DNA from 3 places in the Billgrantia desiderata genome. Region 1 is predicted to be linked to each of the others. Evidence: predicted binding sites of a transcription regulator. Region 1 holds the regulator's gene; each other region holds the start of a gene.

Region 1 (7,364 bases):
AACGGGAAGCGGGCGCGCTCGGTCGGCGTCATGGCGATGATCTGTTCGCCCAAGGCCTGCAGCGCGTGCATTTCGCGCTTGAGCTGGGACTTGCTGGGCCGTTCGTCGGAGCTTTCGTCGGAGAAAGTGGGAATGTCCTGGGTCATGCCGCATCCAAGTGATGTGAGGGCCGGCTTCGGGCTGGCCATCGGGTGATGAATAGGGTCGAATGACCGCAGTATATCAGTCCGTCGCGCTGCGGCGGGAACAGACACGAACGGATACCGGCGCTGCCGGTGGATGAGGGAGATGAACATGAGCAAGGCTTTCGATGCCGCCGCCCAGCAGGCGCTGCTGGAGTCGCGTGCCGAGCAGGCGCTGGCGCTGGCGCGACACCTGGGAGCCGATGCCTGTGAGGTAGGGGCCAGCGTCGACCAGGGTATCGGCATCAGCGTGCGGGAAGGCGAGGTGGAATCCGTCGAGCTTTCCCGCGATCAGGGTATTGCCGTGACCGTCTACCTGCGTGGCCACAAGGGCAGCGCTTCCTCCACCGATGCCGGTGAGGCGTCGATCCGCGAGGTCGTGGAGAAGGCCATGGCCATTGCGCTCTACACCGGTGAAGATCCCGCCGCGGGCCTGGCCGACGCCGAGCTGATGGCCACCGAGCTGCCCGACCTCGACGTGCACCACCCCTGGCCGCTCAGCACCGAGCAGGCCATCGAGCTGGCGCTGGCCTGTGAAGCGGCAGGCCGCGCCGAGGCGGGCATACGTCAGTCGGAGGGTGCCTCGCTCTCCAGCGGCGAAGGGGTGAGGGTCTACGCCAACAGCCATGGCTTTCTCGGCAGCCAGCGCGGCAGCCGCCACTCGCTCTCCTGCATGCTGATCGCCGAGGATGCGAGCGGCATGCAGCGCGACTACGACTACACCAGTGCACGTAACCCGCGTGAACTGCGCGACGCCGAGTCGGTCGGCCGCAAGGCGGCCGAGCGCACCCTGCAGCGGCTGGGGGCGCGTCGGCCCGCCACCGGGCGCCTGCCGGTGATGTTCGATGCCACCGTCGCCAGCGGTCTCGTCGGTCACCTGATGAGTGCCATCGCCGGCGGTTCGCTCTATCGTCAGGCCTCGTTCCTGTGCGATCGGCTGGGAGAGAGGCTGTTTCCCGACTGGTTCACGCTCGGCGAGCGGCCCATGGAGCGCGGTGCCATGGCCAGCTCCCCGTTCGACAACGACGGCGTGCAGACTCGTGACAACGTTTTCATCGAAGAGGGGCGTCTGGCCAGCTACATGCTGTCGGCCTACAGCGCACGCCGCCTGGGCCTGCAGACCACGGGCAACGCCGGCGGCGCCCGCAACCTGCGGATCGCGGCACCGCTGGCGGCGCGCGAAGAGCTGTTGGCCCGCATGGGGCGTGGGGTGCTGGTGACCGAGCTGATGGGCCAGGGGGTGAACGGCGTGACCGGCGACTACTCCCGCGGAGCGGCTGGCTTCTGGGTCGAGAACGGTGAGATCCAGTATCCGGTCGAGGAGTTCACCATCGCCGGCAATCTCGAGACGATGTTCAAGGGCCTGCAGGCCGTGGGCAGCGACATCGACACCCGCGGCAGCATTCACACCGGCAGCTGGCTGATCGACGAGATGACCGTGGCAGGCAGCTGAATCGTATATTGGGCCTTACCGCAAAAGCTCGCGGATGAGCGAGCGATGGTCAGACCAGGCGAAGCCCGATGAGCACTGCGAAGAGGGCTTCGACGCCACATGGCCGAGCGCAGCCATTCCTAAAGATCCTCATCGAAGCGGGCCTCGAAGAGAGCCTCGATGGCCTCGAGAACCGCTTCCGCATCCGCACCCTCGGCGTTGATGTCGAGTTCGGTGCCGCACGGGGCGCCGAGCATCAGCAGGGCCATGATGTTGGTGGCCTCGGCCTGCTGGGCGCCTCGGCAGACGAACACGCGTGCATCGAAAGGCTGGCAGCACTGAACCAGCTTGGTGGCAGCGCGTGCATGGAGGCCGCGTTTGTTGGTCAGAGTCAGCTTGCGGCTGGGCACGCTCAGGTTTCCTTGCGGTCGGATGGCGCTGCGGTCATCTCCTGCGTGGTAGAGACCGGTATATGGATGCCGAGCTCGCGGTGGCGCAGACGCACGTCGGGCTGCTGCTGGGCGAGGTGGCGGGCGAGGCGCTCGGCCAGGTACACCGAGCGATGCTGGCCGCCGGTGCAGCCGATGGCGACCGTGAGATAGCTGCGATGGCTGTCGCGATAGGCCGGCAGCCAGCGCTCGACCCAGGTGACGATGTCCTCGTGCATCTGGTGGACCAGAGGGTACTGTTCGAGAAACTCCACGATGCTCGCTTCGCGGCCGGTCGCCGCGCGCAGGCGCGGGTCCCAGTAGGGATTGGGCAGGCAGCGCGCGTCGAACACGATATCGGCGTCCAGCGGTACGCCGCCCTTGAAACCGAACGACTCCACCGTGAGGGTCAGTTGGTCGGCGCGATGGCTGGCCACCTGTTCGGTGATGCGCCCGCGCAGGTCGTGGACCGAAAGCCGCGAGGTATCGATGATCAGGTCGGCCAGGTTGCGAATCTCGCTCAGCGTCGTGTCTTCAGTCTCGATCGCCTCGCTCAGGGTCATGTCCCGGTCGCGGGTCAGCGGGTGCCGGCGCCGGGTGGCGGAGTAGCGCTCGATCAGGATTCGCGCATCGGTGGTGAGGTAGACGATCTGGCAGTCGACCTGCTTGGCACGCAGCTCCTCCAGCAGCCTGGGGAACCGTTCCAACGCATGAGGAAGATTGCGTGCATCGATGCTTACGGCGATGCACTGCTGTACCGTGGGTGAGCCGCGCAGTTCATCGACCAGGGAGCCGAGCAGCATCGCCGGCAGGTTGTCGATGGCGTAGTAGCCGATGTCTTCGAGCGCCTGCAGTGCGATCGACTTGCCGGAGCCTGAGCGGCCGCTGATGATCACAAGCTGCATTACGTTTCTCCTGATCAGGGGCTGGCCGAGCGGCTGGGGATGGCGGTCAGGCCGAGGACTGTCGTCGAATGGCGCCGATGAGACGCTCGTGAAGTTCGCGCTGGCTTTCGCACTTGCGCAGTTGCGAACGGGTCTCGGCATCGTTCATCACGCCGGCGACCTGGCTCAGCAGCGACAGATGCGTGTCGTCGGCCTCCTCGGGTACCAGCAGCACGAAGACCAGATCGACCGGCTCGCCGTCGATGGCGTCGAAATCGATGGGCTCGGCCAGCTTGAGGAAGGCGGCGACTGGGCTGTGACAGTGCGGGCTTCGCGCGTGCGGGATGGCGACGCCGTTGCCGATGCCGGTACTGCCCAGCCGCTCACGGCCGATCAATCGGCCGAAGACCTCCTGGCTGTCGAGGCTCGGGGTGTTCTGCGCAATGAAGGTGCTGAAGAACTCCAGCACCCTCTTCTTGCTGCCCCCGGGAACGTCGAACAGCGCGCGCTCAGGGGGCAGTATGTTTTCCAGTGTCATGGCAACTCAGCGAATGCCGGCGCCCTGGGCGCGGGCCTGGGCCTTTTCCTTGTGCTTGACCAGTTGACGATCGAGCTTGTCGGTCAGCGCATCGATGGCGGCGTACATGTCCGGGTCGGAGGCTTCGGCATGCAGATCGGCACCGGCGGCATGCAGCGTGCAAGCGGCCTGCTGGCGCTCCTTCTCGATCGAGAGGGTGACCTGCACGTTGGTGATGTTGTCGTAGTGCCGTTGGACGCGGTTGAGCTTTTCGCTCACGTAGTCACGCAGGGAATCGGTCAGTTCAACATGATGGCCGGTAATGTTGACTTGCATGACGAGCTCCTTCGTCCTTCGAGTGGTGGTTTGATTGTAACCCTTTTTGCCTCCTTGCAAACCCCTCCGAACGACGCTCTTGTCCGGCGTCAACGCTGCGCGCCGAGTTCAACGAAAGCGCTTGCGTTCGCTCGAGGAAGGTATTCCCAGCGCTTCACGATACTTGGCCACGGTGCGGCGCGCCACCTGAATGCCGTCGTCGGCCAGCAGCTCCACCAGACGACTGTCGGAGAGCGGTTTGCGCGGTGGCTCGTCGGCGATCAGCTTGCGAATGCGGGCGCGAATCGCGGTGCTGGAGTGAGCATCCCCCTCGCCGTTGCCGCCAACGTGGCTGGAGAAGAAATACTTCAGCTCGAACACGCCGCGCGGCGTGTGGATGAACTTCTGCGTCGTGACCCGCGAGATGGTCGATTCGTGCATCTCCACGGCCTGGGCGATGTCGGCCAGTACCAGCGGCTTCATCGCCTCCTCGCCCTGCTCCAGGAAGTCGATCTGGCGGGCCATGATCTCGCGCCCCACTCGCAGCAGGGTGTCGTTACGGCTGGCCAGGCTCTTCATCAACCAGCGGGCTTCCTGCAGGTGATCCTTGAGGAACTGGTTGTCCTGACTCTTGTCGGCGCGGCGCACCAGGGCGACGTAGTCGGGCTGGATGCGCAGGCGTGGCAGCGCTTCGGCATTGAGCTCCACGCGCCAGCCGGACTCGTCGTGATAGGCGACCAGGTCGGGGGTGATGTAGTTGCTGCCGACCTCGGCATAGGCGCTGCCAGGGCGCGGGTTCAGCGAGCGCACCAGGGCAATGGCGTCGTCGAGGGCCTCGTCGTCCAGGCTCAGGCGCCGCTTGAGCAGGCGACGGTCGTCGGCGGCCAGGGCTTCGAGGAACTGGCGCACCAGGCGGCGTGCCTGGGGCAGCAGGGGCGTATCGTCGGGCAGGGTGGCGAGCTGCAGCATCAGGCATTCGCGCAGGTCCCTGGCGAACACGCCGGTGGGTTCGAACTGCTGCAGGCGCAGCAGCACCTGCTCGACCTCACGGGTAGGCAGCCCCTCGAGGCCCTGGCGACGCAGGCCGTCGCGGATCTCTTCCAGCGGCTGGGTCAGGTAGCCGGTGCCGTCGACGGCATCGATCAGGCTTTCGGCGATCTGCCGCTGACGCTCGTTCACATCGATCATCGCCAGTTGCCACATCAGGTGGCCGGCCAGCGTCTGTCCCGCGGCCTGGCGTTCGAAATCGGGGCCTTCGCCGGTGGCGCCGCCGGCGCCGCTGCCATGATCCGGATAGGTATCCGTCCAGTCGCTGTCGGTGGAGAGCTCGCCGGGAATTTCGCTGGCCCAGTCGTCGCTCTGGGGCTCGCTGACGGCTTGTTCGCCGAAGCCGTCGTCGAGCTCGAGCATGGGATTGGACTCGAGGGCCTGCTGGATCTCCTGGCGCAGGTCCAGGGTGGAGAGCTGCAGCAGCGCGATGGCCTGCTGCAGCTGTGGGGTCATGGTCAGCTGAGTGCCGACTCGCAGTTGCAAGGATGCTTTCATGGCCATGAGAATAATGGGCTCATCTGCCGGAAAGACTCTACCCTAGACTGGCCGACGATCACTTGCAAGAGCGCAGAGCTGCAATAAGCATGCCATCGGCAATATTCATGCCCGTTAGGGAATTTTAATGTAAGATCATGCTCTTGTTTGTTGGGTCGGAATGCGCTATGGGCAGGGGCGCTGCTATAGACGGAAGTCTTCGCCGAGATAGACTTCCCTTACCCGACGGTTGGCCAGAATGGCCTCGGCATCGCCTTCCGCGATGATCTGACCGTCGCCGACGATATAGGCCGAATCGCAGATATCCAGCGTCTCGCGGACGTTGTGATCGGTGATCAGCACGCCGATGTCGCGGGCCTTGAGTTGGCGGATGATGCCTTTGATCTCGCCCACCGAGATCGGATCGACGCCGGCAAAGGGCTCGTCCAGCAGAATGAAGGCCGGCTCGGTGGCCAGCGCGCGGGCGATCTCCACGCGCCGCCGCTCACCGCCCGACAGGCTCATGCCGAGGTTGTCGCGGATGTGCGTGACGTGAAAGTCCTGCAGCAGCTGCTCCAGGCGCTGATGACGCCCTTGTCGATCCAGATCCTTGCGGGTCTCCAGGATGGCCATGATGTTGTCGGCCACCGAGAGCTTGCGGAAGATCGAAGCCTCCTGCGGCAGGTAGCCGATGCCCGCCTTGGCCCGCTCGTGCATGGCGCTCTTCGAGAGGTCGAGGTCGTCGATGCAGACGTTGCCGGCATCGGCCTTGACCAGGCCCACGATCATGTAGAACGAGGTGGTCTTGCCGGCTCCGTTGGGGCCGAGCAGCCCCACCACGCAGCCCTGCTCGATGGAGAGGCTGATGTCGTGCACCACGCGCCGGCGTTTGTAGCTCTTCGCCAGGTGGCGGGCGTGCAGGGTCTTCATCGCCATCTCAGCGCTCCGGTTGCAGGGTCATGCGGATACGCTGGCGTCCTTCGACGCCTTCGCTCTCGGCGCGGGCCTGGACCACGCGACGGTCGAGGAAGTACTCGAGATAGCCGCCATCGAAGGTATCTCCGCCCTGGTGCAGCTCGGCACGGTCGATCAGCTCGACGCGGCGTTCGGCGGCGTGATAGATGACGGTGCGTCCCCAGCCGCGTACCACGGGTTGGTCGGGATCGGGCTGCTGCTCGAGGTAGGCGCGCTCGCCGCGGGCCGTGGCGCGGGAAAGCTCACCGGCCGCATTGCGCCGGAGTTCGACGCGGTCGCCGGTGATGCGCATGGTGCCCTGGCGAATGTCCACGTCGCCGGTGTAGACCGCCGTGCCGGCAACGTCGTCGAGATCGAGCCGGTCGGCTTCGATATGAATGGGCTGATCGGCGTCGCGCTGCTGGGCCATGCTCGCGGCAGGGCTCCATGCCAGGCCGATCAATGCCAGGGTGAGCAGCGTGCGAGGCGTCGACGGCTTGCATCGCTTCATGGCGTGAGTTCCTCCAGGGTGACGGGGTCGGCCTGTCCCGGCTGAGCGCCTTCCGGGGGGTGATAGCCGCGCACATTGTCGGTCAATCGTGCCCGGTTGTCATGGATCCAGGCGTCGAAACGTTCGCCGCGCATGTGCTGCGGCGGCTGCTGCAGCAGCGCCGGCGTATCGCTCCAGGCGTGTCCGACGTTGGCGTCGTAGTGCAGCACCTCGGTGTCGAGCTGCCAGCGCTCCTCGGGGGCGAAGAGACGGGCGTCGCCGGTAAGCGTCAGCGGGTTGCCACCCGGGCCGAGCCGCCCCTCCTGGCCGCTGGCCACCCACAGCCGGCCCTCGCGGTCGATCAGGTGCGCCAGCGGCGTGACGGCGCGTGTCACGTCGTCGTGGGGAGTGTGTACCAGGCGCGGGCTCTCCAGCCGCTGGTGAGCGCGGCCTTCGATATCGAAGCGCGTCAGGCGGGCCTGCTCAAGGAAGTAGTCGGGCTCGCCGGCTTCGTCGGTGGGTACCGGGCCGGGGGGTGGGGGCTGCCATGGGTCCAGCCAGGTGATCAGGCCGCCCAGCGCCAGCAGCAGCAGAAACAGCCAGAGACGGAACGAGGGGCGCGGCAGACGACGCAGCAT
Region 2 (7,364 bases), on a different contig from region 1:
CGACAGATAGACCCCGGTGACCCGCGAGCGGAACGCCAGGAAGCCGAACACCAGCGCCAGCGCCCCCGGCACCAGCAACACCATCAGAAAGGCGAACCAGGCCATGTCGAAGCCGTACCAGTACCACGGCAGGCTGTCCCAGTTGAGGAACACCATGAAATCGGGCAGCTCCGGGTGGCCGTAGACGCCGCGGTCGCCGATCTGGCGCATCAGGTACATGCCCATGGCGTAGCCGCCCAGGGCGAAGAAAGCGCCGTGCCCGAGGCTGAGGATACCGAGATAGCCCCACACCAGATCCACTGCCACCGCCAGCAGCGCATAGCTCAGGTACTTGCCGAACAAGTTAACGGTATAAGCGCTGACGTAGAGCGGGTGACCAGGCGGTACCGCCACGTGCAGCAGCGTCACCAGCGTCATGGCCGCCAGCAGTACGCCAAGAAAGATCAGCGTCGAGCGCTCGCCGAACGGCCGCAGCAGCCAGAGTCGAGAAGAATCCATGGATCAGCCCTCCGCCGCCCGGCCCTTCTGCGGGAAGAGTCCGCGGGGGCGCTTTTGAATGAACAGGATGATGAACACCAGCACGATGATCTTGGCCATCACGGCACCGGCCCAGGGCTCCAGCACCTGATTGATCACACCCAGCGAAAGGCCTGCCACCAGGGTGCCCCACAGGTTGCCCACACCGCCGAACACCACCACCATGAAGGAGTCGATGATGTAGTTCTGGCCCAGGTTGGGGCCGACGTTGGTGAGCTGGCTGAGGGCCACGCCGGCCAGCCCCGCCACCCCGGAGCCCAGGGCGAAGGTCATGATGTCGACTCGGGTGGCGCGAATGCCCATGGAGCGCGCCATGGCGCGGTTCTGGGTCACCGCCCGCACCTCGAGCCCTAGCCGGGTGCGGCGCATGATCAGCATCAGTACGGCGAACACCACCAGGGCAAAGCCGAGCACGTACATTCGATTGAGGGTGAGGGAGAGCGCATCGTTGACGGCAATGGAGCCGCTCATCCACTCCGGCGTGATCACGGTGCGGTTGAGCGGCGAAATGCCGGTGCGCACCAGCTGCTGCAGGATCAGGCTGATGCCGAAGGTGGCCAGCAGCGTTTCCAGCGGCCGCCCTTTCAAGAACTGAATGACGCCACGCTCGATGGCGATACCCGCCAGAGCTGCCACCAGGAAGCCGGCCGGGATCGCCAGGATCAAGGCCAACCCCGGCTGACCGGGCAGCAGTTGCTGCATGGCCCAGGTGGTATAGGCACCGAGCATGATCAGCTCGCCGTGAGCCATGTTGATCACGCCCATCACGCCGAAGGTGATGGCCAGGCCGATGGCGGCGAGTACCAGCACCGAGCCGAGCGAAAGACCGAAGTAGAGCGTCTCGGCGGCGCGGTTGAGCTTGAGCATCTGCTCGATGCCGTTCAATGCCTCACGGGCGGCGTCGGCCACGATCGGATCGTCGCCGTTGGCGGCACGGTTGAGGGCGACGCGTACCCGGGGGTGCAGGCTACCCTGCAAGTCATCTATGGCCTCGAGTTCACCCTGCTCGAGACGGTAGATGGCCAGGGCCTGGACCAGCCGTTCGCGCACCCTGGCGTCCGGCTCTTCTTCGATCACCTCGGCCAGCGGTCCGGCCAGATCGCCATCGACTTCGCCCAGCAGACGCTCGGCAGAAGCGCGGCGCAGCCCGACATCGGCGGCGTAGAGATCGACCACGGCAATGGCGCTGCGCAGCTGGTTGCGCAGCGCATTGTTGATGCCGATACGATCCAGCTCACGGCGCGACATCTGGCCCAGCGGCTCGCCGCTCAGCGCATCCTGTACCGGCCAGTCGCGACCGGTATTGTCGAGCACCACCACGAAGCGGCCGTCGCCGGCGCGCTGCAGGCGCCCGTCGAGCAGCGCCTGCAGCCAGTCGCGGGCGCGGGGATCGTCGCTGTGCACGATGGCCTCGATGGCCCTGCCCTTGGCGGGAAACGAATCGACATCCAGCGCCTCGAGCAGCGTCATGGCGGCAACATCGTCGGCCGGCGCGGCATCCTGCGCCGCTGCGGGGGTCGTCATGGAGAGACCGAGCATCAGCAGGAGGCTCAGAGCGAGAACCAGCAGCCACGAGCCCCGGCTCTGGGAGGTACGTTCATCCTCGGCGGCATCGGTGCCGGCCCTCGCCCCGGCCGTCGCTGGCCCAAGCATGGGGGGGTATCTCATCGGAGCGTTCCTCGGAAACGATAGAGAAGGCGTGCTCCCCCGCTGCACTTGGGCAGCGGGGGCGGGGTACCACTTACTCGGCGAGTGCTGCTTCGGCCTCTTCGGCCGCCGTGCTGCCACCGCAGCGACCGGTGGCGACATTGAAGTTGCCGCAGCGCATCGGCGCCTGCCAGTCGGCCATCAGATCGCGGGAACCCGGCAGGTAATCGGACCAGGCATCGCCGGCAACCGTGGAGGGCGTCTGCCATACGATGTCGAACTGGCCGTTGTCCTGGATCTCACCGATCAGCACCGGCTTGGTGATGTGGTGGTTGGGCATCATCGCCGCATAGCTGCCGGAAAGATTGGGTACCACCACGCCGATGATGGCGTCCTTGATGGCATCGGGATCGGTGGTGCCTGCCTTGCGTACCGCCTCGGCCCACATGTTGAAGCCGATGTAATGGGCCTCCATCGGGTCGTTGGTTACCGCCTCTTCGTCGCCGGTCCACTCGATCCAGGCGTCGATGAAGTCGTAGTTGGCATCGGTGTCAACGCTCATGAAGTAGTTCCAGGCGGCCAGATGACCGACCAGCGGGGCGGTATCGACACCGGTCAGCTCCTGCTCGCCCACCGAGAAGGCGATGACCGGAATGTCACCGGCGTCCACGCCCTGGTTGCCCAGTTCACGGTAGAACGGCACGTTGGCGTCGCCGTTGATGGTCGAGACCACCGCAGTAGGCTTGCCTTCGCTGCCGAAGCGGCGCACCTCGGCAACGATGTTCTGCCAGTCGCTGTGGCCGAAGGGGGTGTAGTTGATCATGATGTCGTCGTCCGCCACACCGTGCTCTTCCTTGAGGTAGGCCTCGAGGATGCGGTTGGTGGTACGCGGATAGACGTAATCGGTGCCGAGCAGCGCGAAGCGCTCGATGCCCATCTCGTTGATCAGGTAGTCCACGGCGGGAATGGCCTGCTGGTTGGGGGCCGCCCCGGTGTAGAAGACGTTCTCGGAAGACTCCTCGCCCTCGTACTGGACCGGATAGAACAGCAGACCGTTGAGCTCCTCGAACACCGGCAGCACCGCCTTGCGCGATACCGAGGTCCAGTTGCCGAATACCACGTCCACCTGGTGCTGTTCGAGCAGCTCACGCGCCCGCTCGGCGAACAGCGGCCAGTTCGAAGCCGGATCGACCACCACCGCTTCGAGCTGACGTCCCAGCAGACCGCCCTGCTCGTTCTGCTGGGCAATCAGCATCTCCACTGTGTCTTTCAGGGTCGATTCACTGATGGCCATGGTGCCGGACAGCGAGTGCAGGATTCCCACCTTGATGGGGTCCTCCTGGGCCAGTGCCTGACTGGCAGAGCCGAGGGAAACCGCTGCCATCAGGGCCAGGGTGGTGGAACGAAGCGGGAAAGACATGATGCGTCGGGAAGCGTTCAAGCGAACCTCCTTGCGCCCTCTGAGAGAGGGACTTGTTGTGAAGGTCATGTGCAGCCGACATTGGCCACACAGCACTAGGCCTCCTGTCTCTGCAAAGCGTGCGCCATCATGCGGCAAGTGCTGAAAAGTCTTTGGATAACGGATGGTTAAGTAAAGCAAGAAAAGAATAATTTACCGTTTACGCACCTCAGACGTGCAGCTTTGGGCGCCATGAACGCGCCGCGACGGAGCGGCTGCACCACCACGAAGCACCATGGCAGTGCAACGGGAAAAAGCGGAAACGAAAGCGGGGGCGCCGATCGCTCGGCACCCCCGTTTCAAGGCAGGAAGGTTCAGGTTATCAAACGCTGCGGCGTGCCATTACGCGCTTGATCAGCGGCAGAGTCAGTGACAGCGCGGCAATGATCAACAGCCACATGGAGATCGGCTTGTCGATGAAGATCGACCAGTCTCCTCCGGAGATCTGCAGCGCCCGGCGCATGGACTCCTCCATGATGTCGCCGAGAATCAGCGCCAGGATCAGCGGCGCAGCCGGGAAGCCGAACAAGCGCATGCCCAGCCCCAACAGGCCGAAGCCGAGCAGCAGCAGCAGATCGAAGACGCTGAAGCTCATGCCGTACACCCCGATCATGCAGAAGATCAGGATCAGTGACAGCAGCAGCGGCCGCGGCAGGTCGAGGATCTTGGCGATCAGCGGAATCAGCGGCAGGTTGAGCACCAGCAGGAAGATGTTGCCCAAGTACATGCTCGCCACCACGCCCCAGAAGACGTCGGGACGATCCACCAGCATCGCCGGGCCGGGCGACACGCCCATTACCAGCAGCGCGCCGAGCAGCACCGCAGTAGAACCGGAACCGGGCACGCCCAGGGTCAGCAGCGGCACGAAGGAACCGGTACAGGCGGCGTTGTTGGCCGACTCCGGCGCCGCCACGCCCTTGATGTTGCCCTTGCCGAAGGTGTCACCGTCCTTGGCCAGACGCTTCTCCATGCTGTAGCCGAGGAAGGAGCCGATGGTGGCACCGGCACCCGGCAGCACGCCGGTGAAGAAGCCCAGGATGGAGCTGCGGCCAATGGGCGGGGCGATCTGCTTGATCTCCTGCTTGGAGAGCTTGAGCGAACCGATGGCGTTACGCGGCTGCTCCTTGCCGCCACCGCCCTTGAGCAGCATGTAGAACACCTCGGCCAGAGCGAAGATACCCAGCGCCACGACCAGGAACTCGATGCCGTCGAGCAGATGCACCGTGCCGAAGGTGAAGCGCTCGGTGCCGGTCTGCAGATCGATGCCCATGATTGAGATCATCACCCCGACCACGGCGGCGATCAGCCCCTTGACCAGCGACTTGTCGGACAGCGATACCACTGCAGTAAGACCCAGTACCATCAGCGAGAAGTACTCGGCCGGGCCGAAGCTCACCGCCACCCGCCCGAGCAAAGGCGCCACCATCATCAGGAAGATGATCGAGACGGTGCCGCCGATGAAGGAGGCGTAGGCGGCAATGGCCAGCGCCTTGCCCGCCATGCCCTGCTTGGCCATCGGGTAGCCATCGAAGGAAGTCGCTACCGTACCTGCCACACCAGGGGCATTGAGCAGGATCGACGAGGTAGAGCCGCCAAAGATCGCGCCGTAGTACACCCCCGCCATCAGAATCAGGCCCGAGGACGGCTCCATGCCGAAGGTCAGCGGAATCATCAGGGCCAGGGCGCTGATCGGCCCCAGTCCCGGCAGCATGCCGATGATGGTCCCGGCAAAGACACCGGCAAAGACGTAGAGGATATTGATCGGCTCCAGCGCGATGCTGAAGCCGTACATCAGATTGTTGAAAGCTTCCATGGGCTCACTCTCCGGCCAGTCAGATCGGCAGCACGCCGGTGGGTAGGTAAACGCCCATGATGCGCGTCATGGTCAGATAGAGCCCCAGCACCACGCCCAACGCAGTGGCCAGGTTGACCCAGTGGCGGCGATAGCCGTAGTAGGCGGCCAGGCCGAAGACCAGGGCCACGGAGCTGAGCACGAAGCCCACCGGCACCAGGATCAGGGCATAGACCGCCAGCGCCACCGCCGTGACCGCCACGCGGGACCAGGGCCGCAGCAGCAGCGGCAGCCGCTGCTCTTCGGGATCGAGCTCATCCGGTACGTCCTGAGCCTTGGGTTTCTCGAGAAACAGCAGCACCGAAAGCCCCAGCAACGTGAAGCCAAGCACCTTGGGGAAGAGGTCGGAATCGATCGGGCGCGGCAACGGAAATGAGGGAATCTGCCAGGCCATGGCCAGATAGCCTACCGACAGCAGCGCCAGCAAGAGAGCAATGACCTGGTTGGAGTTGAGTCGTGTCATGGGATTCGGTCCCGGGCTACCGCCGCGTGAGCAGCGCCCAAGTTCTTGGCGTTCGAGAATGCCCGGACCTCGCTAGGCGAGGCCCGGACCCGGGAAGCGAAAATCGCAGAAGCGTGGTGGGTTATTCGCCCAGCAGACCGAGGTCGCCCAGAATGGTGCTGAACTGCTCTTTCTGCTCATCGAGGAAAGCGCCAAACTCCTCGCTGTCCTGATAGGCATCGATCCAGCCCAGCTGCTCGCGGGCCTGCTGCCAGCCGTCGGTCTCGAGCATCTGAGCGAACAGATCCTCGTAGTAGGCCACCGCCTCCGCCGGCATGTCCGGGGTGCCCATCACACCGCGCCAGATATCGAAGGTGTAATCAATATCCTGCTCCTGGTAGGTCGGCACCTCCGCCAGAGCACCACCCAGACGCTCGGGGGCAGACACGCCCAGGGCGCGGATCTGGCTGTTCTCGCCAAGCTGACCGGAAGCCTCGCCGGCGCCGGTGATCACCGCTTCCACGTGACCGCCCATCAGGCTGGTCATGGCTTCACCACCACCGGAGAACGGGATGTAGTTGACGTCTGAGGCGTTCAGACCCGCCGCCGCTGCCAGACCGGCCATGGAGATGTGGTCCATGGAGCCCGGGGCGCTACCGCCACCGACGCTGAGCTGGGGATTCTGCTCCATGGCTTCGATCAGCGACGGCAGATCCTCGTAGGGCGAGTCGTTGCGTACCAGCACGATGGAGTAATCGGTGATCAGCCTGGCAATCGGCGTGAAGCTGGTGTGGTCGTAGCGGGATGCGCCGGCCAGCGGCACCAGAATGATCGGCGGGCTGGTGGCGAACAGCTTGTGCGGGTTGCCGCTGTCACGGGCGATCTGAGCCCAGGCCACCGCACCTCCGCCGCCCGGTACGTTGATGGCACCGAAGCTGCGCTCGGCCAGACCCTCTTCCTGGATGACGCGGGAGGTGGTGCGCACCAGGGTGTCCCAGCCGCCGCCGGGGTTGGCCGGGGCGATGAACTCGATGTTGCGGGTCGGGGTCCACTCGTCGGCCTGAGCCGCACTGCTCATGCCCACCACCGCAGCGAGCGGCAGCACGATGGCACTGAAACGGGTGAGGTGTTGCTTGGCAGTCATGGCGTTCTCCTGGATAGGATCTTGTTGTGACAGCGGGTCTCATGCCCACGTACAGGTTGAACGTTAGAAGAACCAGATACGAAGCGGCAAGTTTATGGGCATAAACGATAAACTGTTCGTTGTGTGCATTTTGTTCATTTTGCTCACGGGCCGCTCTGACACCCTCAACTCTCTTCGCACCAGGCCGCCGCATCACCCACGAGGCGGTAGCGTCTTTCAGGTCTCCCTACATCACCGTAGCCCAGTTCGGCGCCAACTACCTGCACCGACACCAGAAATTCCA
Region 3 (7,364 bases), on a different contig from region 1:
GGCGCGGGGTGTTCTCGCCGATCAGCGCCAGCACCCGCTGATGCTTGAAGCTCGATTGTCCGCTGAAGTGCAGCTCATGGGCGGCGCCGATGAAAGCCTCGAGCAGGATGCCCAGGGTGGTGTAGGCGCCGATCTCCAGCTTGGCCTTGCGCTCGTTCTGGAAGATGCGCTCGCGCGCCAGCTGCTTGGCGGCCGCCACCCCCCAGCCCAGGTCGGGATGGCAGAGCTCGAGCAGGTCGCTATTGAGCGTACCGTTGAGCAGCGCGTTCTCGTGCTCGACGAACACGGCCCCCACATCGTTGACGGCCCGCTCCATGGCGGCACCCCGCAGTGCGGCGATGCGCCGCCGCTGGGAGACGCCGTCGCGGGCCATGCGCGCATAGTCCGAGGGCGCATCTCCGGCGATCTGCAACAGCACCTCAGCGACCTCCTCGAAGCGCAGGATGCCCATCTCCAGGCCGTCCTCCAGGTCGAGCAGCGCGTAGCAGATATCGTCGGCCGCCTCCACCAGCCACGCCAGCGGATGGCGACACCAGCGCCCTTCGCCGCGGGGCAGCAGGCCCAGGCAGCGGGTCACGTCCTCAAGCAGCGGCCGCTCCGACTGGTAGCAGCCGAACTTGCCGGCGCTGCCGCCGTGCTCCACGGTCCAGGGGTACTTGAGCAGGGTGCCCAGGGTCGCCGCAGTGAGGCGCATGCCGCCGCGAAACTGGTTGTATTCGATCTGGGTGACGATGCGAAAGCCCTGGGCATTGCCCTCGTAGGTCAGCAGATCGGCGCGCTCGCGCTCGGAAAGCCCCTCCAGCAGCCCGCTGCCATCCGCCTCGGCGCGCTTGAACCAGTCGCGGATGGCGTATTCGCCGGCATGCCCGAAGGGCGGGTTGCCGATATCGTGTCCCAGGCAGGCGGCCTGCACGATCACGCCGAGATCGGCCGGCGTGATCCATTTTGGCAGCCGCTCGCGCAGCAGCTCGCCGACGATCATGCCCAGGCTGCGCCCCACGCAGCCCACCTCCAACGAGTGGGTCAGGCGGGTGTGAATATGGTCGTTGTCGGTCAACGGGTGGACCTGGGTCTTGCGCCCGAGCCGCCGAAACGAGCCGGAGAAGACGATGCGGTCATGGTCCTTGTGGAACGGGCTGCGCCCGATCTCGTCACGCCCGCTGGTGGGTTTGCCATGCAGCCGCGAGGGGTCGAGCAACTGCTGCCAATGCATCTGGGTCATGGGCTTCCTCCTGAAGCCTTCATTCTGGCACCGCCATGGGTGACATGGCCATCGTCGCCGTAAGCGCCTCGCTTGTCGCATAGCGCGGGGCTTGCCTAACTTGTCAGTACGTTCACCCGCACGAGAGGTCGACCACTCGACAAGGAGGCAGCATGGCACGCAAACCCGACGCAACCCGCCCCCAGCAGCCCGGCGACGAGGCACCGCCCGGCACACCCGGTACCGGAGAGAACGTATGCCCCAAGTGCAAGGGCGACGGCCGGATCGATGACGGCACCTGCCCCGAGTGCGGCGGTTCCGGTTATGTCATCGAGGGCATCGGTGGCGGCTGAGCGGCCCCACCAGGCACCCACACAAAAGAGGCCGAACTTCAGCGGTTCGGCCTCATTGCGTGAGCGCAGGCGACAGCAGCAGCCCAATCATGGCGCCAGCTCAGTAGTCGTAGTCGCTGCCTTTGATATAACCGCTGGTGTCGCGTTGGCGCACGGTGGTGGTCTGTAGACGAGGCCCCGGCGAGCGTGCCGGCGAAGGCAGCGCCATGGGACGAGCAGGCAGACCGTCACCGCGTGCCGCCGCTCCCCGGGCACGCTCCACCCCTTGCGGAAAGCCGCTACGCCCACTGTAGTCGGGTGTGCGTCCGGCCTGGTAGGCGTGCCGCCGGGTCTGGTCCTGAGCACAATACAGGCTTACCGCCGTGCTTGCCCCCACCGCCACCAGCGCCAGCTTGACGCTGCCGTGCTTGGGGTGGTCGCGGTCGGCCAGCAGCGCCAGCAGCGCCGCCAGATCCAGCGCATCGCCGGCACTGCGCGCCCACAACGCGGGCTTGGGATTGACGCTCAGCGCACCGATACCGGTGGCTACACCACGTGCGCCGCAAAGACGCACGATGGCTTCCGCCCCTTCCACGCCCAGCGCTCTTGTCACGCTGCGCGGCGCCAGCAGCTGGTAGAGACCCAGCCCGATGCCCAGCCAGCCGAGCCCACGTGCCAGCCTGTCGCTGGTCTGCAGCGAATGGCTCCGGTCGAGATTCATCTGTTCACCTCCATGTCGGTTTTCTGCATCCGGCGCACAAGCCGCTCAAGGCTTGAGTACCACCTTCACGCAGCCGTCCTGCTTGTCGCGAAAGGTGTTGTACATTTCGGGCCCTTGCTCCAGGCCGGCGCTGTGGGTGACCACGAAGGAAGGGTCGATCTGCCCCTCGTCGATCAGACCCAGCAGCTCGTCGGTCCAGCGCTTGACGTGGGTCTGACCGGTGCGCACGGTCAGACCCTTGTTCATCAGCGGCCCCATGGGCACCTTGTCGATCAAGCCGCCGTAGACGCCGGGGATCGACAGGATACCGCCGGGACGGCAGACGTAGATCATCTCGCGCAGCACGTGGGCGCGGTCGTTCTCCAGCATCATCGCCTGCTTGAAGCGGTCGTAGACCGAATCGAGGGAGCGCGGCACGTGAGACTCCAGCCCCACCGCATCGATGCACTTCTCCGGCCCCTTGCCCCGGGTCAGCTCCTGCAGGCGGGCGAGCACGCTCTCCTCGTCGAAGTCGATCGCGATCGCCCCGCCAGCCTCGGCCATGGCCAAGCGCTCGGGCACGTTGTCGATCACCACCACCTGCTCGGCACCCAGCAGCACGGCGCTGCGCACGCAGAACTGGCCAACGGGCCCGGCACCCCAGATGGCCACGGTATCGGTGGGCTCGATGTCACACTGCACCGCCGCCTGCCAGCCGGTGGGGAAGATATCGCCGAGGAACAGCACCTGCTCGTCGCTCAGGCTGTCGGGTACCTTGACGTGGGTGGTGTCGGCGAAGGGCACGCGCACGTACTCCGCCTGGCCGCCGGCATAGCCGCCGGTGAGATGCGAGTAGCCGAACAGGCCGGCCCCGGCATGGCCGAACACCTTGTCGGCCAGCGCCTTGTTGCGGTTGGAGCGCTCGCACAGGGAAAAATTGCCGCGCCGGCACTGCTCGCACTCGCCGCAGGTGATGGTGAAGGGCACCACGACGCGGTCGCCGACCTTGAGCTCGCGGGTCTCGTTGCCGACCTCCATCACCTCGCCCATGAACTCATGCCCCACCACATCGCCCGATTCCATGGCCGGAATGAAGTGGTGGAACAAGTGCAAGTCGGAGCCGCAGATGGCGCAGCTGCTGACATTGATGATGGCGTCGCGGGGATGTTCGATCTTCGGGTCGGGAACCGTTTCGTAGCGGATATCGTTCTTGCCGTGCCAACACAGCGCTTTCATGACTCTCTCCCTGTCTTTGACTGCCTGCGAAAGCGAATGACCTGAACTTCACCTTAGTTCAGCGGCGTCCGGCGACAGGTAAGGGAGTTTGGTAGCTCGGTTACGATCCTTTGCACACATGTGCAGGCCCGGCGCCCTGGCAAAGCACCGGGCGCTTGTCACCCGCAGTTGGTAACCGTTATCCACCACAGACTATCTTGCCCACCTCAGTCTTCCGCCAGTGAGGGCAACAGCGTCTTGAGCTTGCGCGTCAGTGTATTGCGCCCCCAGCCCAGCAGCTCGGCGGCTTCGCCCTTGCGCCCGCCGGTGTGTTTCAGCGCCGTCTCGATCAGGATGCGCTCGAAGTCCGGCACCGCCTCCTCCAGCAGATGGGTATGACCCGCCGCCAGGGCGCGGTCGGCCCAGTCGCGGAAGGCGGCGCGCCAGTCGCCGCTGGGGGCCTCGCCGCTCTCGCCCTGGCGCAGCTCCGGCGGCAGGTCTTCGACCAGGATCTCACGCCCCGAGGCCATCACCGTCAGCCAGCGACAGGTATTCTCCAACTGGCGCACGTTGCCGGGCCACGGCAGCCGGGTCAGGTGGGTCTCGGCATCCTTGGTCAGTACCTTGACGTCGGTGGCGAGCTCCTTGGCCGCCTCGGCCAGGAAGTGCCGCGCCAGGCGGGGAATGTCTTCGCGCCGCTCGGCGAGCTTGGGCAGATGGACACGAATCACGTTGAGGCGATGGAAGAGGTCCTCGCGAAAGCGACCGTCCTCCACCAGCGCCTCCAGGTTCTGGTGGGTGGCGGCAATGATGCGCACGTCGACCTTGACCGGGGTATGGCCGCCGACGCGATAGAACTCGCCGTCGGCCAGCACCCGCAGCAGCCGCGTCTGGGTCTCGGCCGGCATGTCGCCGATCTCGTCGAGGAACAGCGTGCCGCCGTTGGCCTGCTCGAAGCGCCCCTGGCGCTGCGCGGTGGCGCCGGTGAAGGCCCCCTTCTCGTGGCCGAACAGCTCGGACTCGATCAGATCGCGCGGGATGGCGGCCATGTTCAGGGCGATGAACGGGTGGGCCGCGCGCGGGCTGTGCTGATGCAGGGCACGGGCCACCCGCTCCTTGCCGGTGCCCGACTCGCCGTTGATCAGCACGGTGATGTGCGAGTGCGACAAGCGGCCGATGGCGCGAAACACCTCCTGCATGGCCGGCGCCTCGCCGATGATCTCGGCGTTCAGCCCTTCGGGTACGCTCACCGGCCGCTTGCGCTCGCGGGCATGGGCCACCGCGCGGCGCACCAGGGCCAACGCCTCGTCGACGTCGAAGGGCTTGGGCAGGTATTCGAAGGCACCGCCCTGGTAGGAGGCCACGGCGCTGTCGAGGTCGGAGTGGGCCGTCATGACGATGACCGGCAGATCGGGATGCACCTCGCGGATCCGCGACATCAGGTCCAGGCCGTCGATGCCCGGCATGCGGATATCGGTGACCAGCACGTCGGGGGGATCGTCGAGAAGACGGCTGAGCGCCATATCGGCCCGGTCGATGCACTCGACCTCGAGGTCGGGCTGAGCCAGGGCGCGCTCCAGCACCCAGCGAATGGCGCGGTCGTCGTCGACCACCGCGACACGTGCGACATCAGTCATGGCGCTTCTCCAGTGGAATAAGCAGACGAAACTCGGTATGACCGGGGCGGGACTCGCATTCGATCAGTCCTTGATGCTGATGCAGAATGCCCTGGGCAATGGACAATCCCAGTCCACTGCCGTCGGCGCGCCCCGATACCATGGGGTAGAAAAGGGTTTCCTGCAGGGCTTCGGGAACACCGGGGCCGTTGTCGATCAAGGCCACCTCGCAGACCAGGCGATGACGCTCGGCGCCCAGGGTGAACTGGCGGCGGGCGCGGGTACGCAGCAGCAGGCTGGGCGCTGCGGTACCGGCCTCGGTCATGGCTTCCACTGCGTTGCGCGCCACGTTGAGCACCGCCTGGATCATCTGCGCCTCGTCGCCGGGAAAGTCCGGCAGGCTGGGGTCGTAGTCGCGCTCGATGCTCACCCCCGGTGTCTCGGCGGAAAGCAGCGTACGCACCCGCTCCAGCACCTTGTGCACGTTGAGCGGCTCGTGACGCAGCAGCTTGTTCGGCCCCAGCATGCTGTCGACCAGGTCGCGCAGGCGGTCGACCTCCTCGACGATGATATGGGTGAATTCCCGCAGGGCGGGGTCGTCAAGGTCGCGCTCCAGCAGTTGAGCGGCGCCACGGATGCCACCCAGCGGGTTCTTCACCTCGTGGGCCAGCCCCCGCGACAGCACCTTGATCGCCTCCTGACGGTTGAGAAGGGCCTCCTCGCGGGATATCCGCAGCAGCCGGTCGCGCGGCTCCATCTCCACCAGCAGCTCGGCCGCGGAGAGCGGCGTGACCGTGTAGTCGATGGTCACCACGGCGCCGCCCAGCAGCGCCAGGCGCACTTCGCGCTGGGTAAAGGGATGCTGGTCGTCCCGCGCCTTGGCCAGCACCTCGCCCATGCCGTCGTCTTCGACCAGCAGTGCCGCCAGGCTGTGGCCCTTGACCCGCCCCAGGCTGACTGCCAGCAGGGCCTCGGCCGCCGGATTCATCCAGCTCAACTGCAGCTCGTCGTCCAGCAGCAGCACCGCCGTGGTGAGGTGTTCCATCAGGCGTCGATACATTTTCGACCTTTTCTCGCAAAATGAAGGGGGACTGAGCGCAGCGCTTGCATCGTCATGGCGCATGCCCGGCTCATCGCCGAAGCGGCATCTCCCCTGGGCGTCACCGGCCCCTACACAAGAAGCAAGCAAGAAGTGCGCCAACCCTTATAAGAGCGCTATAGCGCCGTTTCGGGGCGGATGTCGCGTCCGCCTATGCACCATAATGGTGCGCTCAGAGAGAAAGCGCCAGCGAAGAAAGCGCACGCCTCATCCATCATGGTGCGAACCCACCCTATATCGGGGCAGCCTGTTGGAAAGCGAGGCAGCAGAAGGAACTCAGCCGTCGCTTCCCGGCAGAGTGGCGCTGGAGCGCTGCACGTAGAGCGAGACCGGCGCCGTGCGGTGGCGTATCTGCCCCTGAGCGTCGAGCAGCTCGGCCTGCAACACGTATTCGCCGCGAGACAGATTGGTCAGCATGAAGGCACTGGTATGCATGGCGGTCTGGCTCACCTGGCCATCGACCAGCAGCCTTACGCGATGGTCGGGACGCAGCGCCGGCACAATGGCCAGTTCGACCTGCAGATTGCCGGCGTAGCTGGCAGGCAGGTCGCCCCCGTGCTCGGGCGAGCGAATGCGGAAGGTGTCGTAGGGCATGAAGGGCTGGCCCGGCGACTGGCCCGCCCGCGGGGTGGCTCCCTCAGCCCGTGGCGGCTCGGCCCGGCGCCCCTCGGTGCGCGAAGGGATCACGGTCACCGGTGCCAGCTGGACCGGCTCGCCGCCGCGGTTGGGGTCGTCGGTGAAGATCACATTGCCCTGGGCATCGGTGGTGCGATAGATGGTCGTGGCCTGTGCCGAATGCGCCATCAGCACTCCCAGCAGGCACGGCACGATCAGCTTGAGCATGGGTCGCTCCCCCTTGGCTGTTCCGCAGCGCACCTGCCGGCCGAACCCGGGCATGGGCGGGTCGGAATCGGGCGCGCGTAACGGAACGTTCCGCCTAGTGTACGAATCGGGTAGGGGCCGGGGTCACCCCCGGCGCCCTCCCACACCACCGTACGTACGGTTCCGTATACGGCGGTTCATGAAGAACGGTTAAGCCCTCTTACCGTATCCAGTACCGAGATCAGGCCCAGCCCGTCGAACCGCTTCCGCGGCAGGGCCTGATTCATGTGCGAGGCACCCGCATTCCACCAGGCTCCTCGCCCATTCCCCGCTGATTTCCAGGCACGGTATGCGTCCAGGCCTAGCGCCAGAAGCTTCC

Evidence for each region. The regulator sigma-54, encoded in region 1, starts transcription at its own class of promoters, with help from an activator protein. The targets are predictions, from matches to a motif close to TGGCACNNNNNTTGCTNT.
Region 2: the regulator sigma-54 is predicted to act here: its motif matches at 3,714-3,731, upstream of urtA (urea ABC transporter substrate-binding protein).
Region 3: the regulator sigma-54 is predicted to act here: its motif matches at 6,247-6,264, upstream of glnL (nitrogen regulation protein NR(II)).

What each region holds. Positions count from the first base shown of each region.
Region 1 is NZ_FNVC01000002.1:128,689-136,052, forward strand. Features, by position in the region: gene yjgA (ribosome biogenesis factor YjgA) at 1-146, opposite strand, end outside; gene pmbA (metalloprotease PmbA) at 295-1,635, shown strand; gene C4S71_RS02925 (HPr family phosphocarrier protein) at 1,755-2,024, opposite strand; gene rapZ (RNase adapter RapZ) at 2,027-2,947, opposite strand; gene ptsN (PTS IIA-like nitrogen regulatory protein PtsN) at 2,994-3,464, opposite strand; gene hpf (ribosome hibernation-promoting factor, HPF/YfiA family) at 3,471-3,779, opposite strand; gene C4S71_RS02945 (RNA polymerase factor sigma-54) at 3,888-5,309, opposite strand; gene lptB (LPS export ABC transporter ATP-binding protein) at 5,487-6,212, opposite strand; gene lptA (lipopolysaccharide transport periplasmic protein LptA) at 6,220-6,747, opposite strand; gene lptC (LPS export ABC transporter periplasmic protein LptC) at 6,744-7,364, opposite strand.
Region 2 is NZ_FNVC01000001.1:4,819-12,182, reverse strand. Features, by position in the region: gene urtC (urea ABC transporter permease subunit UrtC) at 1-498, opposite strand, end outside; gene urtB (urea ABC transporter permease subunit UrtB) at 502-2,076, opposite strand; gene urtA (urea ABC transporter substrate-binding protein) at 2,279-3,568, opposite strand; gene C4S71_RS00040 (tripartite tricarboxylate transporter permease) at 3,966-5,456, opposite strand; gene C4S71_RS00035 (tripartite tricarboxylate transporter TctB family protein) at 5,476-5,958, opposite strand; gene C4S71_RS00030 (Bug family tripartite tricarboxylate transporter substrate binding protein) at 6,080-7,081, opposite strand; gene C4S71_RS00025 (response regulator) at 7,246-7,364, opposite strand, start outside.
Region 3 is NZ_FNVC01000028.1:57,429-64,792, forward strand. Features, by position in the region: gene C4S71_RS19555 (deoxyguanosinetriphosphate triphosphohydrolase) at 1-1,222, opposite strand, end outside; gene C4S71_RS19560 (hypothetical protein) at 1,375-1,554, shown strand; gene C4S71_RS19565 (hypothetical protein) at 1,655-2,254, opposite strand; gene C4S71_RS19570 (zinc-dependent alcohol dehydrogenase) at 2,300-3,469, opposite strand; gene ntrC (nitrogen regulation protein NR(I)) at 3,676-5,085, opposite strand; gene glnL (nitrogen regulation protein NR(II)) at 5,078-6,124, opposite strand; gene C4S71_RS19585 (DUF4124 domain-containing protein) at 6,440-7,006, opposite strand; partial or broken gene C4S71_RS19590 (group II intron maturase-specific domain-containing protein) at 7,183-7,364, opposite strand, start outside.